DNA from 3 places in the Brevibacillus ginsengisoli genome. Region 2 is predicted to be linked to each of the others. Evidence: predicted binding sites of a transcription regulator. Region 2 holds the regulator's gene; each other region holds the start of a gene.
What was found. The regulator LexA, encoded in region 2, represses DNA repair genes until DNA is damaged. The targets are predictions, from matches to a motif close to CGAACATATGTTCG.
Positions count from the first base shown of each region.

Region 1: a site for LexA is predicted at 2,063-2,076, ahead of ACQCN2_RS19885 (YhjD family protein). Genes of this name have one in related genera too.
Region 3: a site for LexA is predicted at 1,946-1,959, ahead of uvrB (excinuclease ABC subunit UvrB). Genes of this name have one in related genera too.

Region 1 is NZ_JBNJQR010000010.1:222,156-226,591, forward strand. Features, by position in the region: gene ACQCN2_RS19865 (stalk domain-containing protein) at 1-447, shown strand, start outside; gene ACQCN2_RS19870 (hypothetical protein) at 539-682, shown strand; gene ACQCN2_RS19875 (pirin family protein) at 729-1,622, shown strand; gene ACQCN2_RS19880 (BH0509 family protein) at 1,675-1,821, opposite strand; gene ACQCN2_RS19885 (YhjD family protein) at 2,094-2,438, shown strand; purine riboswitch at 2,549-2,651, shown strand; gene ACQCN2_RS19890 (xanthine phosphoribosyltransferase) at 2,876-3,490, shown strand; gene ACQCN2_RS19895 (nucleobase:cation symporter-2 family protein) at 3,480-4,436, shown strand, end outside.
Region 2 is NZ_JBNJQR010000006.1:197,157-201,592, reverse strand. Features, by position in the region: gene ACQCN2_RS14280 (MATE family efflux transporter) at 1-649, opposite strand, end outside; gene ACQCN2_RS14275 (aldehyde dehydrogenase family protein) at 716-901, opposite strand; gene lexA (transcriptional repressor LexA) at 1,449-2,072, shown strand; gene ACQCN2_RS14265 (DinB family protein) at 2,166-2,675, opposite strand; gene ACQCN2_RS14260 (DUF456 domain-containing protein) at 2,707-3,195, opposite strand; gene glnA (type I glutamate--ammonia ligase) at 3,470-4,436, opposite strand, start outside.
Region 3 is NZ_JBNJQR010000004.1:23,545-27,980, forward strand. Features, by position in the region: gene uvrB (excinuclease ABC subunit UvrB) at 1-1,885, opposite strand, end outside; gene ACQCN2_RS09615 (flagellar hook assembly protein FlgD) at 2,051-2,965, shown strand; gene ACQCN2_RS09620 (PDZ domain-containing protein) at 3,341-4,436, opposite strand, start outside.

The DNA of each region.
Region 1 (4,436 bases), on a different contig from region 2:
ATGATCGACAAATCCAAAACAATCACCATCAAGAATGAAAAATTCAACTACTCAATTGAAATTCCCGAGTATTGGAAGAAAGGTGATGCAGGCGTTGAGGGAGGTCTTTCCTATAGTTTTTTTGGTGGAGATTTTAACCTCGTCATCTTGCCAATGCCTCAAGACGTCGCATCTAAAGAATTTGAAAAGTATTTTGAACAAAAAAAACAACTTAATGCCAATTTTCAAGTAACAGAGAGAACGACACTAAATAAATTTGGTGTGACCGTCAATAAGTATATGTACAAAATCGAAAGTAACGGCTTTAAATGGCAGACGGTTTCCTACCTATTTAGTAAAGGCGAATTTACTTATGCGTTTGACATGTCAATGAAGGATGAAAATCGTTCCAAGGCTAATCTAGAAAGAATTGATAAGGCATTTGAATCCTTTAAGTTTTTAAAATAACGAAGCTACCAAGAAATACAATGATACTGTGTATGGTTCCTTCCCATTCTTCGCAGACTACCTCATAGCCTAGGGAAGGAGGCGTAAACGAATGCATAAGCAAATCAAGGGCAAGGCGGACAAGTACAGTGCTCAACATGGTGGAGACGCCCATCACAGCGGCCAAAATGCGAAGCAACAAAATACCTCCAAGCCAGTGCAAGGTTTTAGTCAAGCTCCCAAAGGTCTGCAATAAAAGGTTTGGCAAAACTCCTGATTTTTCGAATCAGGAGTTTTTTTCTATGGGAAACACTTATTTTTATATTTACTTTACAAAAGTAAGTTACTTTGGTATGATGTTCTTACAAACAAGCGCTTGTAGTGTCATGATCCACAATGAGTTTCTAACCATTAAATTAACTGAGGTGAAAGACATGAACATTCAAGTATATACTCCCGATCAGCAAGCGGTAGGCGAATTTGACGGCGGCAAAATTACAGAACAAAAACCAATTGGATTTCCTGGTGAAGGATCGGCGGTGAAACGTTTGGGACCTTTGTTTTACTGGGCATGGATGAAATCTCCAGTAGAGGGGTACATTCCACCACACCCACACCAAGGATTTGAGATCATGACCTACATGGTATCGGGTAAAGCTGGACATGGCGATTCACTAGGCACAAGAAGTGTCGTAGAGGCTGGAGGAATCCAGTTGATGCAGACGGGATCAGGGGTGTATCACGAAGAACGAATTATCGGCCCAGATGCGGAAGGCTTCCAGATTTGGTTTGAACCATACTTGGAAAAGGCTTTTCATGAAGCACCTACGTATCGCCAGTTTGAGCATAACGAGTTTCCCATTGAAGAGAATGAAGGTCAACGCGTCAAAACTATCATTGGGGACGGCTCAGTGGTTGATATCGTGACAGACATCAAGATGTGGGACGTTTTCGTGAAGTCTGGTGGCAGCTACCAGTTTGAACTGCCTGAAGGATATGCGTTAGCAGTACTTGCTTTCCGTGGGGATGGGGAAGTCGAGGCTACTGCCTTTCACGATAAGGATTTTGTCGTGATCCAAAACGATGGTCAATCAACCCAAACCGTTCATTTTCAACCGAAAGACCACAATGAATTGCATCTGATGGTGATTCAAACACCAATTGCGGTTGACTATCCACTTTATCCGCATCGCTGATAGGAACTGTATAGAGGGAAGAAAAAAGCCATGCAGGCAGCAGCTGCATGGCTTAACATTTATACTCGAATTCACAGTATGTTTGATCGTAGTAATACTCCACGTCGTCATCTGTCATAAAGATGAACTTCTCGATCTCCCACCCCAAACGCTTCGCAATGTGCTCAATCATATTCTTGCGTTCCTGCCGTGAAATCATGTCTCTTCCTCCTCTAACCGTATTTGCATCATCTGTTTTGATACAAATATCATTTTCTTAGTTGTATTATATAACAGTTCTATGTGGTTTGTTAATGTTTTATACAGATTTTTCTGAAAAAAACTCTGTTATCGTTGTCCAGAATTTGTTTAACGAGTACCCACTTTTTCTGCATGAGGCAGAGAGGTGGGTATTTTCACTATTATTTCAAGTGGATAATTCCTGTTTTTCGCATATAATACAAACATACGTTCTTATATGTGGTGATGACAGTGGAAGAGGAAATCCTTATCAAAAGCTGGCTCGTTTGGCGTGAAACGCATGTACATTTGCAAGCGGATAAAGAAGTGATTGTGGGTTCAGCTGTTCGATTTCCCAGCGGATATGAGTCCATGCTTCAGTATCTGATCAGCGGAAGCAGCTTTATGATGAATGCCAGCTATCGCAAGTTGCGTAAGCAGGGGATACTAATCTTGGGTGAATATCGTGAGCGTGATGAGCATTTTATCATGTGGAGGTATCGTCAACAGACGAGGATGGTTCGAATGACATTTCGTGAGCTTAAAGGAGAGATGCAACAGAAGATGGAGAGTTTACTTATTAAAGCCGAACTTTAAATGTTTGTTTGTGATTGAATATATGTGTTTTGTTGAAATTTGCACAATAAATAAGTCGAACGTTCGGAATTTACCCTTGTCGAGTCGCCCGCTTTATGTTACATTGGATGCACACAAGGTAATACGGTACTCGTATAATTGTTGGGAATATGGCCCAAAAGTCTCTACCAGACGACCGTAAATTGTCTGACTACGAGTGAAAGAGCCCCTAGGGTTCCGTTCTTTTCTCTGTTCATCTTGGATAAGGTGCACAGGGACAGGGAGTCTGGTCCGAGCGGGGTTGGCACATTCGTTTTTTGTGCTACACCTAAGGGAGAAAAGCCCAGAGGGACAGGTTTCACTTGAATTGCGTTTTTTACGTGATCGGTGATCTGTCCGTCTGGGCTTCTTTTTATGTATTGAAGCCAATTGAATTTACAACGAAGGAGTAGAGAATCTTGAAGGCATTGCAAGAACGCATCGTCCAAGATGGACAAGTATTATCCAGCCAGGTGTTGAAGGTTGATTCATTTCTAAATCATCAGGTTGATCCCATGCTAGTTACAGAGATTGGACAGGAGTTTGCCCGAATTTTTGCGGATGAAAGAATTACAAAAGTACTGACCATTGAAGCGAGTGGGATTCACTTTGCGTTTGCGACAGCGTTTGCCTTGGGAGTACCGTTCATCTACGCCAAGAAGAAAAAAGCCGTTACCCAGACAGAAGATGTGTATTCGGCACCCGTTTATTCTTTTACCAAACAAGAGACGTATCAAATCAGCGTATCCAAACGCTACCTCAATGCACAAGATCGCGTATTGGTCGTCGATGATTTTCTGGCAACCGGCGCAGCTTTAATTGGGTTAAAAGAGATCATTCAAGAGTCAGGCGCGCATCTGGTAGGCATAGGGGCTGTTATCGAAAAAAGCTTCCAGGAAGGCAGAGCGAAGCTGGAGGAAGCGGGGGTACGCATCCATTCGTTGGCTCGGATTCAATCGATGTCACCAGAAGGCATCCAGTTTATAGAAGAAACAAACCTCAGAACGAAGGAGAGTTATACGAATGCTAAGTAAGCAAAAGGTCTTCACACTTGGATTTCAACACGTTTTGGCGATGTATGCGGGAGCGGTTGTCGTTCCGTTGATTATTGGTAGCCAGCTAAACCTATCTCCAGAACAGTTGGCTTACCTGATTGCAGCTGACCTGTTTACCTGCGGGATCGCTACACTGTTGCAAGTCATTGGCACCAAGTATGTAGGGGTTCGCTTGCCGGTTGTCCTTGGCTGTACGTTTACCGCAGTAGGTCCGATCATCGCGATCGCGCAGTCCTCCAATTTGGCTACGGCTTATGGTTCCATTATCGTGGCTGGGATTTTTGTCTTGTTGGCTGCGCCGCTTTTTGGTAAGTTGTTGAGATTTTTTCCGACTGTCGTGACGGGTTCAGTCGTTACCATCATTGGGTTGTCGCTGATTCCTGTTGCGATGAATAACGCTGCGGGTGGACAAGGCATGCCGGACTTTGGCCAGCCCCGTAACCTTTTGTTGGCTCTTGGTACGTTAGTAATTATTTTATTGATTAATCGTTTTTCCAAAGGCTTTGTTCGCTCCATCTCCGTTCTTCTTGGGCTTATCGTAGGTACAGTGATTGCTTATTTCATGGGCATGGTCAGCTTTGAGAATGTCGAGAAAAGCTCACTAGTGAATATTGTGCATCCGTTTTACTTTGGTGTTCCCCAGTTTAATATTGGGGCGATTCTGACGATGATTCTGGTTTGTATCATCAGCATGGTCGAGTCTACGGGTGTCTACTTCGCGCTTGGAAAAGTCACAGAGACAGAAGTTGGCGAACAAGATGTGGTAAAAGGACTGCGCGCCGAGGGGATTGCCATTCTGTTAGGCGGTATTTTTAACGCGTTCCCGTATACCACCTATTCGCAAAATGTCGGCCTGGTCTCCCTTACTCGCGTCAAAACTCGTGACGTGATTATCGCCGCAGGATGTATCCTAGTGGTTCTCGGG
Region 2 (4,436 bases):
CAAACGCCAAGATCTTACAAATTTGGATCGCCACCCACGTTGCTTCTCTCACACGGCCGTATAATTTTGCGCCATAGTTATAACTAATAATCGGCTGAACTCCTGTGACAGCCCCTAATGCCATGAGCACAAGATAATTGATGATATATCCATTTTGGATCGTAAATGCAAAGACATGTAATTCTCCCCCATAGTCCGAAAGCAGAATATTATCGATCACAATCGCAATAAACATCGTAAGTTGTACGGAAAAGGAGGAGAAGCCTGTGGCGAGCTGGTCGTTCATCGACACTAACAAAGAAGCTAAGCATGACCGGCAATACAGCAAATGGGACAGCATCGCCGGTCGCTCCAAAAAAAGCATCAATGATTCGTTGTTTAATAATCCAAATATTGCGATAACTATTGATAAAATGGTGGTAAACCAAAGGGATTGTCCTACAATATTCCTCGCTTCTTCCGTTTTTCCTTCCCCTAGTCGGAGCGCAACTACCGCTCCAGCACCAGCCGCCATCAGGGTACCGACCGCGCGACTCAATACCATGATGGTATAGCCGATACCAACACCCGCTAATTCTGATGCCACTAGATTTCCTACGATCATCCCGTCAATAACCGACCGACCCGCAAAAGACAAATTGCCTAGAATAGCGACTATCGTGTAGCGTAAAAACAGCGTGCTAATTTTTTTGGTGCCGAACTCTCTTGTTGTCTTTTACTTGTATTGGGTTGGATTCGATATAATTCTGATACTCGAATACAGTATTCCCCATGCCCACCCCCTGAACCATTCGACAGGTTCCTTAATCATATTGGCTACTCCTGCCTGGATACCTGCCTGCTTGATAATCTCAAACAGTTTTACGGCTGTAACTGAAGTAACTTCGGATGGTTTGAACACAGGCTAGTATAACTAGTTCTTCCCCCTTTTTACATTATAGAAATACCTCTCGCTCAACAAACTTGACGATATCACTATAGAAAGCGCTTACATTTATTTTCCCCGAACAGAGATTCTAGAGCCATCTCCCTTGCATTCATTCGGTTTGGACTACTCCTCCTTTTGAGATGATATATGTGATGCAATACCCCACGATAACGCAATCGAGAATTCCGAGTTTTCAATTAATTAATCGAACAACCCATTCGTTTTATGTTAATGGGTTCATCGTATAAATTGGAGTTATCTTCTAGTCAATAGCCACTAAACTCAATTTTTATCAAAAAAGTGGAGTTACTCCAGATTTTATTTGTTGCTTTCCGGGGGATACCACTTGGCTATTGGAACATTTGCTAAATTTCACCGTAAGGTTAGACGAAGAAACCAGAAGTTTTAACGAACCCCGCTTCTTTTAATAGGAGATGTCCTAGAAAAACGAACTTATGTTTGTCGAACGCAAGATCCCATGGTATAATGTAGTAAAAGACTCGAGGATCGAGGTGTGGAAATGTCCAAGCTTTCCAATCGTCAACAAGCCATTATTGAATTCATTCGTAGAGAAGTAAAAGATAAAGGATATCCCCCATCTGTTCGAGAAATCGGAGAAGCTGTAGGACTAGCCTCTAGCTCTACTGTTCACGGTCATTTGGCGCGTCTGGAGAAAAAAGGGTTGATCCGCCGTGACCCGACCAAGCCACGGGCGATTGAGCTTCTGGGTGATTCCGACCGATTCCAGGAAGATTTCGACCTTAGTGTAGTTAGAGTTCCCGTTCTTGGTAAAGTAACAGCCGGTCAACCGATCACCGCCATCGAGCAGGTCGAAGAGTACTTCCCGCTCCCTGAAAATGTCGTGTCGTCCGATAACGTGTTCATGCTTCGCGTTTCCGGTAACAGTATGATTGAAGCTGGAATTCTGGACGGCGACTATGTCATTGTCCGTCAGCAAAGTGTTGCAAACAACGGCGATATCGTGGTAGCCATGACTGAGGAAGACGAAGCTACAGTAAAACGATTCTTTAAAGAAAAGACGCATTTTCGTTTACAGCCAGAAAACTCCTCTTTGGAACCAATCATTCTTCAATCCGTTTCCGTCCTTGGAAAGGTCATCGGAGTTTACCGTACCATTCATTAATTAAACTGGTTTGAACATTGTTTCAAAAGAACAGCTCCCCATTTAGCGAACACCGCTAGTCGGGGAGCTGTTTTGTTGAATATGAATTAAATTTTATAACCCTAGCTTTTGTTCCAATTCCCTCTTCTGACTCAGGTGATGGCGGAAATGCATATCAATAAGATCAAACCACTCCTTCGCGTTCAGCCAGCCGAAGCCATCATGTTTAACTTTATAGTTGGAGTTCACGCCTTCCACTTTTCCTTCCCATTCCAACATCTTCTGCTTTACTTGATCGAGTCCGTCGGAGAGGTCCTCTTTACTTTCCGAATTGCTGGGTGTGTTTTCAGGCAAGTCCGGCAACTTGATTTTAATCGGCGGAAATCCACCGTTCTTGTACAAATTCTCACCGGCCATCGTCTTGCCGAGCGTTTGCTCCCCACTTGCTGCTGCACATGCTTCCACGTTGTCAAGGTATTCCAGAGCCACAAGGATCACATGGCTGTACATTTGACCGAGCGACCAACCCCCTTGCTCGGATATATGCCTCAGTTGATCCAGCGAATAATTTTGCAAGTTGGTTTTGTACTCCTCAATCAACTTCAGATCGCTCAATTGAAACACCCCTTCAACGTGAATGATTAATCCATGCTTATTACCTTGCGATGAAGAACCAGATAATCATCAAAATTTGAATGAATACCTTAACTACCGCACTGCTTAATAACGCGAAAAGTGAACCAAATCCAACTTTGATCGCTTTCTCAATGGACTGCTTTTGGATGAACAGCTCAATCGCTATCACAAATAAAAATGGAAGCAGAATCATTCCGAGTGGAGGGTATACAAAGATCCCGAGGATAACCCCCGCAATAGCCCCTATCGAAGATAACCGAGACCCCCCTGAGCGCTTCACAAAATACATATTGGCCAGTATATCCGCAGCATAAGAAAGCGCACTTAAGATCCCCATCCCCCACCAGAAAGAAGGTGGAAGTCCCGGTGCCCCAGGTGCAACCAAAACAAACTGATATAAGAGAAACCCAATCCACATCAGTATTAAATCAGGCAATACCGGAAAAAAGATTCCAGCAAGGCTTAATCCGAATAACGTAATGATCATAATCCATAATAAGATCTCCATGGAAAACCTCCTCGTTCAAGAAACATTCAACTACCTGTTAGAGCATCCAATATTCTCTAATCATTACGTCATTCTACCCTAAAAGTTTCAAAAATCTCCATTGAGCAGGATTGAATCTAAAGAGTCGTATACATTAATCCGTTTCATTTGTACTGCTTGGGCTGCATTTTGGGTGTACAGTTCCTCCAGACCCACGAGCCGATGACAATTTATATTTAAAAAAACACCACAAAAAACCCTCACGCCAAGTGGCGTAAGGGTTTCAGCTTTTATCTTAATACGTATTCATGTATTGTTCACGTTCCCAGTTGTGTACGCGGGTGCGGAACATATCCCATTCGATTTCTTTTGCTTCGATGAAGTGGAGCAAAGCGTGCTCGCCCAAAGCTTCGCAGATTACTGGGTCAGCTTTCAAGCACTCGATTGCTTCTTTCAATGTGGATGGCAAGCTATCGATTCCGTTTTCTTCACGCTCTTGCTCATCCATCACATAAATGTTGCGATCGATTGCAGGAGGTGCTTGCAATTTGTTTTTGATACCGTCCAAACCAGCTTTCAGCATTACGGCCAAAGCGAGGTATGGGTTAGCTGCTGGGTCTGGGTTACGCACTTCGATACGAGTACCCATTCCACGGGATGCAGGGATACGGATCAATGGAGAACGGTTTTTCGCGGACCAAGCAACGTAGCAAGGTGCTTCGTAACCTGGAACCAAACGCTTGTAAGAGTTTACCAATGGATTGGTGATCGCAGCAAAACCACGTGCGTGAAGCAGGATACCCGCGAGGTATTGCTTAGCAGTTTCACTCAAGCCCAACACGTCGGACTCTTCGTAGAACGCGTTTTCTTTGCCGCGGAACAAGGATTGGTGAGCGTGCATACCGGAACCGTTTACGCCGAACAATGGTTTTGGCATGAAAGTAGCATGGAGACCGTGTTTACGAGCGATTGTTTTAACAACCAGCTTGAAAGTCAAGATTTGGTCTGCAGCATGGATTGCATTCGCATATTTGAAGTCGATTTCGTGTTGACCAGGTGCAACTTCATGGTGAGAAGCTTCAATTTCGAAGCCCATTTTTTCAAGGGTCAATACGATATCACGACGGCAGTTTTCACCCATATCAAGTGGAGCGAAGTCGAAGTAACCACCTTGGTCGTTCAGATCAAGAGTAGGTTCACCTTTTTCATCCAATTTGAAGAGGAAGAATTCTGGTTCTGGACCTACGTTGAAGTCAGTGAAG
Region 3 (4,436 bases), on a different contig from region 2:
CCATCCGCTGAATAACGACTAAGCGATCTTTTTTGGGCAATTTCTTGTACTCGGCATGTGGGAGATACTCCGCTTTCTCCTCTGCCACCCTTGTCGCTTCGATCACATCTCGGACGGCTTTCTTGATGGTTTGCGGTGTTATTCCGTGCTGTTCATTGTAGGCCATCTGAATGGAACGACGACGCTCGGTTTCGCGGATCGCCGCATTCATGGAATCCGTCATTTTATCCGCGTACATAATGACGCGACCTTCCGCGTTACGCGCCGCGCGGCCAATAGTCTGAATCAATGAACGCTCGTTGCGAAGGAAGCCTTCCTTATCCGCATCCAAAATGGTAACCAAAGAGACTTCGGGCAAATCCAATCCTTCCCTCAACAGGTTGATCCCTACCAGCACGTCGAACTCGCCCAAGCGCAACGAACGCAAAATCTGCATACGCTCAATGGTTTTGATATCAGAGTGCAGGTAGCGAACCTTGATCCCGATTTCTTTTAGATAATCGGTTAAATCCTCTGACATTTTTTTCGTCAGGGTAGTAACCAGCACACGTTCGTTCTTGGCAATCGTCTCTTGAATCTCACCGATCAAATCGTCAATCTGTCCTTTAATCGGTCGGACGGAGATCGTCGGGTCAACCAAACCTGTCGGACGAATCACTTGTTGAACCAGTTCAGGGCAATGTTCCATCTCATATGGCCCCGGTGTGGCTGAAACGTAGATCGCCTGCGGAATTTTCTTCTCGAATTCACTAAATTGGAGCGGTCGGTTATCTTTGGCTGACGGTAGACGGAAGCCATGCTCCACCAATACATCTTTACGCGCGCGATCCCCATTGTACATTCCCCGAACCTGCGGCAAGCTCATATGCGACTCATCCATGATCAAAAGGAAATCATCCGGGAAGAAGTCAATCAAAGTGTACGGCGGATGCCCCGGTGGCAAGCCTGTCAGATGGCGGGAGTAGTTCTCAATCCCCGAACAAAACCCCATCTCCATCATCATCTCGATGTCATAGCGCGTTCTCTGCTCCAATCGCTGCGCTTCCAGCAGTTTGCCTGCTTCACGTAATTCAGCCAATCTCACTTCCAATTCAGCTTGAATGCTCTCAATGGCGATTTTCATTTTCTCAGCGCGAGTCACATAGTGAGACGCCGGAAAAATTGCGATGTGCTCACGAGTTCCGATAATTTCACCTGTCAGCACGTCTATTTCTGTAATGCGCTCAATCTCATCGCCAAAAAACTCTACACGAATCGCCTGCTCGCTTCGCGAAGCCGGAAAAATCTCCACAACATCACCGCGAACCCTGAACGTGCCACGCGTAAAATTAATATCGTTACGATTGTATTGAATATCCACCAGTCGATGGAGAATTTCTTGCCTGCTCTTCTCCATGCCGACCCGAAGTGACAACAGTAGTTCCTTATATTCTTCTGGCGAACCCAAACCGTAAATGCAAGAAACAGATGCCACAATAATGACATCTTTACGTTCCAGAATCGCACTGGTTGCGGAGTGGCGCAATTTATCTATTTCATCATTGACGCTGGCGTCTTTTTCGATAAAAGTATCCGACTGAGGAATGTACGCTTCCGGCTGGTAGTAGTCGTAGTAGCTAACGAAGTATTCCACAGCATTGTGGGGAAAGAACTCTTTGAACTCAGCAGCCAACTGCGCCGCCAAGGTTTTGTTGTGGGCCATCACTAACGTCGGCTTGTTGACTTGGGCAATGACATGCGCTGCTGTAAACGTCTTTCCTGTCCCTGTCGCGCCCAGAAGTGTCTGATGTCGCTTGCCAGCCAACACGCCATCCACTAATTCCGTTATCGCTGTCGGCTGATCCCCAGACGGCTGAAACTCGGAAACCAATTGGAATCGATCCATGAAGTCGTCATCCTTCCTTTCTCGGTCTAAGCATTAGTATATCATAAATTACCAGTAAATCGAACGTTTGTTTGTCTAATAACTTGTTTCCATTTTGCCGATATCTTTATAGAGGTATACGAACGAACACACCATCCCGATTGACCACGAAATGGAGTGGAACAAATGGCAGACACTGTACAAAACTCTTCGTTTATTCCAAGCGAATACAGCTATAAGAATAAAAAGGAATTCTCTTCTGAAATGGATTCCAACGCGTTCATGCAACTGTTTATAGCGCAATTGAAGAACCAGGACCCCATGTCGCCTATGGACAACACACAGTTCATGCAAAATACGTCTATGATGACTATGGTTGAGCGCCTGACCAATATGCAAAAATTAATGGAAGAGTCCAACAGCAGCATGTTAAACCTTCCGAAATACGAAAGTCTCGTTGGTAGATCGGCTACATACAACAAAGTGACCGAGGACGAAATTACTGGAGAAAAGAAAACGGAACAAAAGACAGGTAACATTGACAGCGTTAAGCTGGTTGATGGTAAAATCATGATGGCGATCGGTAGTGATCTTATTACTCCCGATAAAATCAAAGGACTTGAATCCAAAGGGATGACAAGCGATTCCCTGTTGGACAACACGCTCAAATACACGCAAATGGTTGGCAAAACGATTACCTATGTGGAAGAGAAATTGGTAGATAAGGACGGCAATCCAAACACAACCAACGATCAGTACACAGAGAAAACAAGCAACACGGGTGTCATTACCTCCTTTAGCCTAAAAGACGGCAAAGTGGAGTTCACCGTGGATAACGGTAAAAAAGTAACCGTTGACCAAATCAGCGGCCTGAGTGCGTCGGATACTGGATCAATGGATAATACTCTGAAGTACGCACAAATGATTGGCTACCAGGTGACGTATAAAGATATTGTTCAAAACGACGGCAAAGACCAAGAAGTCGATAAGACCGGGATTATTAAAGCCATGAACATGAAAAACGGCATGATTGAATTCGTGCTCGACAACGACAAGAAACTGAAACCATCGGACATTATTGGAATTGAAGTCAAACAATAAATTCCTCTATTCACGTCTATTGTAGACAAAAAAATCGCAGGATAGTATATAAAACGGCTATGAGAAGATAACACTTCTCATAGCCGTTTTTTGTAATGAGAAGTTAATTACTTTACATCAGTAAAATAATTAACTTCTCTTCCATTCGCGTAAGCCACTAAAGAAAAAAGCATCGTCCACTTGCCACCTCTCATCGGGTGGTTGAAACACAGTCTCCTTGGAAGTGAAACCTAGTGAAAGAAAGGAGAAAGGGAGTTGAGTCGCCACCCAATCCCGTAGGGGCGCGCAGCGTTTGGCGACTCCCTTTCGGATTGACTGAACGGACTTTCCCACATCCTTGCGAACTTCCACAGAGCGAAAAGGGACGAAGCTTTTTTACGCTCCAAGTTTAACCTTTTCCATCCGATCTCGTACCAGCTGTAGCAGGCTGATCTTACGCAAGTCCACGAAGTAGTCCGTCGTACTGTCAGGAACGACGATAATCCCCAATTGATGATGGTTCCCCTCATAAATGGCACATTGCACAAATTTCAGCTCGTTGTCGTAGGTCAGCACTTCCATTTTGCAAAAAGCCGGATTCGACTGGAGCGCAGGATAGAGCTGTGACTTATCCTGGACTGTTGACCCATTCACTTTGACAATAACTTCTCCGGGAAGAAGTCCAATCTGTTCGGCCGGTGTGTCGGGGATGACCGCCATAATCTTCACGCCTTTAGGCGGCTGAATGAAGAAAGGCGCGGCATTCTGTTCCCGTCTTTGACTTAGCCAAAACAATCCTTCATGTCCGATCAAGGCAAACAATGCGGTAATTACAGAGAGAACAGGCACCCATACCGAGGCGTAGGAAAGCCCTAATAGAATGAGGGCATATATCACTAATTGTCCAGAGATCTGTCTGGATTTCGCTAACGGAGTCATCGTTTGCGTCAAATCAGAGAAACCGGTAATTGCCGGAAGCAGCAAGATTCCAAAGCCTAACCCCATATACTCCGGTGAGAAAAGCGGCCATCCGGGATAAATCGACGCAGTGACAACCGCACTCGCTTGCGTCGGCACCAGAATCAATAGCGGTGTCAGCCAAAAGGACTGCAAATGATAAGCCCCAATGATTCTTCCGCGTTTCCCTTCTACAAACAGAGGAGTGGCATCTCTTCCAGCATTCCAGCGAACAAGTAATCCCTCGACCAAATGCAGAATCGCAACCAATGCCAGCAATGGAACTGGCTTCACATTGGCAATCCATGTCCATACTTGCGCCAGACCCTGAGTTTCGGCAGAGAACGGAATCAAAGAGACAATAGTATGCAGTAATGTCAAGACACCTGCCGAATAGGCCAGGCAGAGATACCTCAAACGAACCACAGCGAGCAGGATGGAAAGAAACCATAACAACCACATGTCGGTCTCTTGAACCATAATCCCCAGTACGCCTGCCGAGAGAGAAACAACGAATCCTCCGACAAGTCCCATT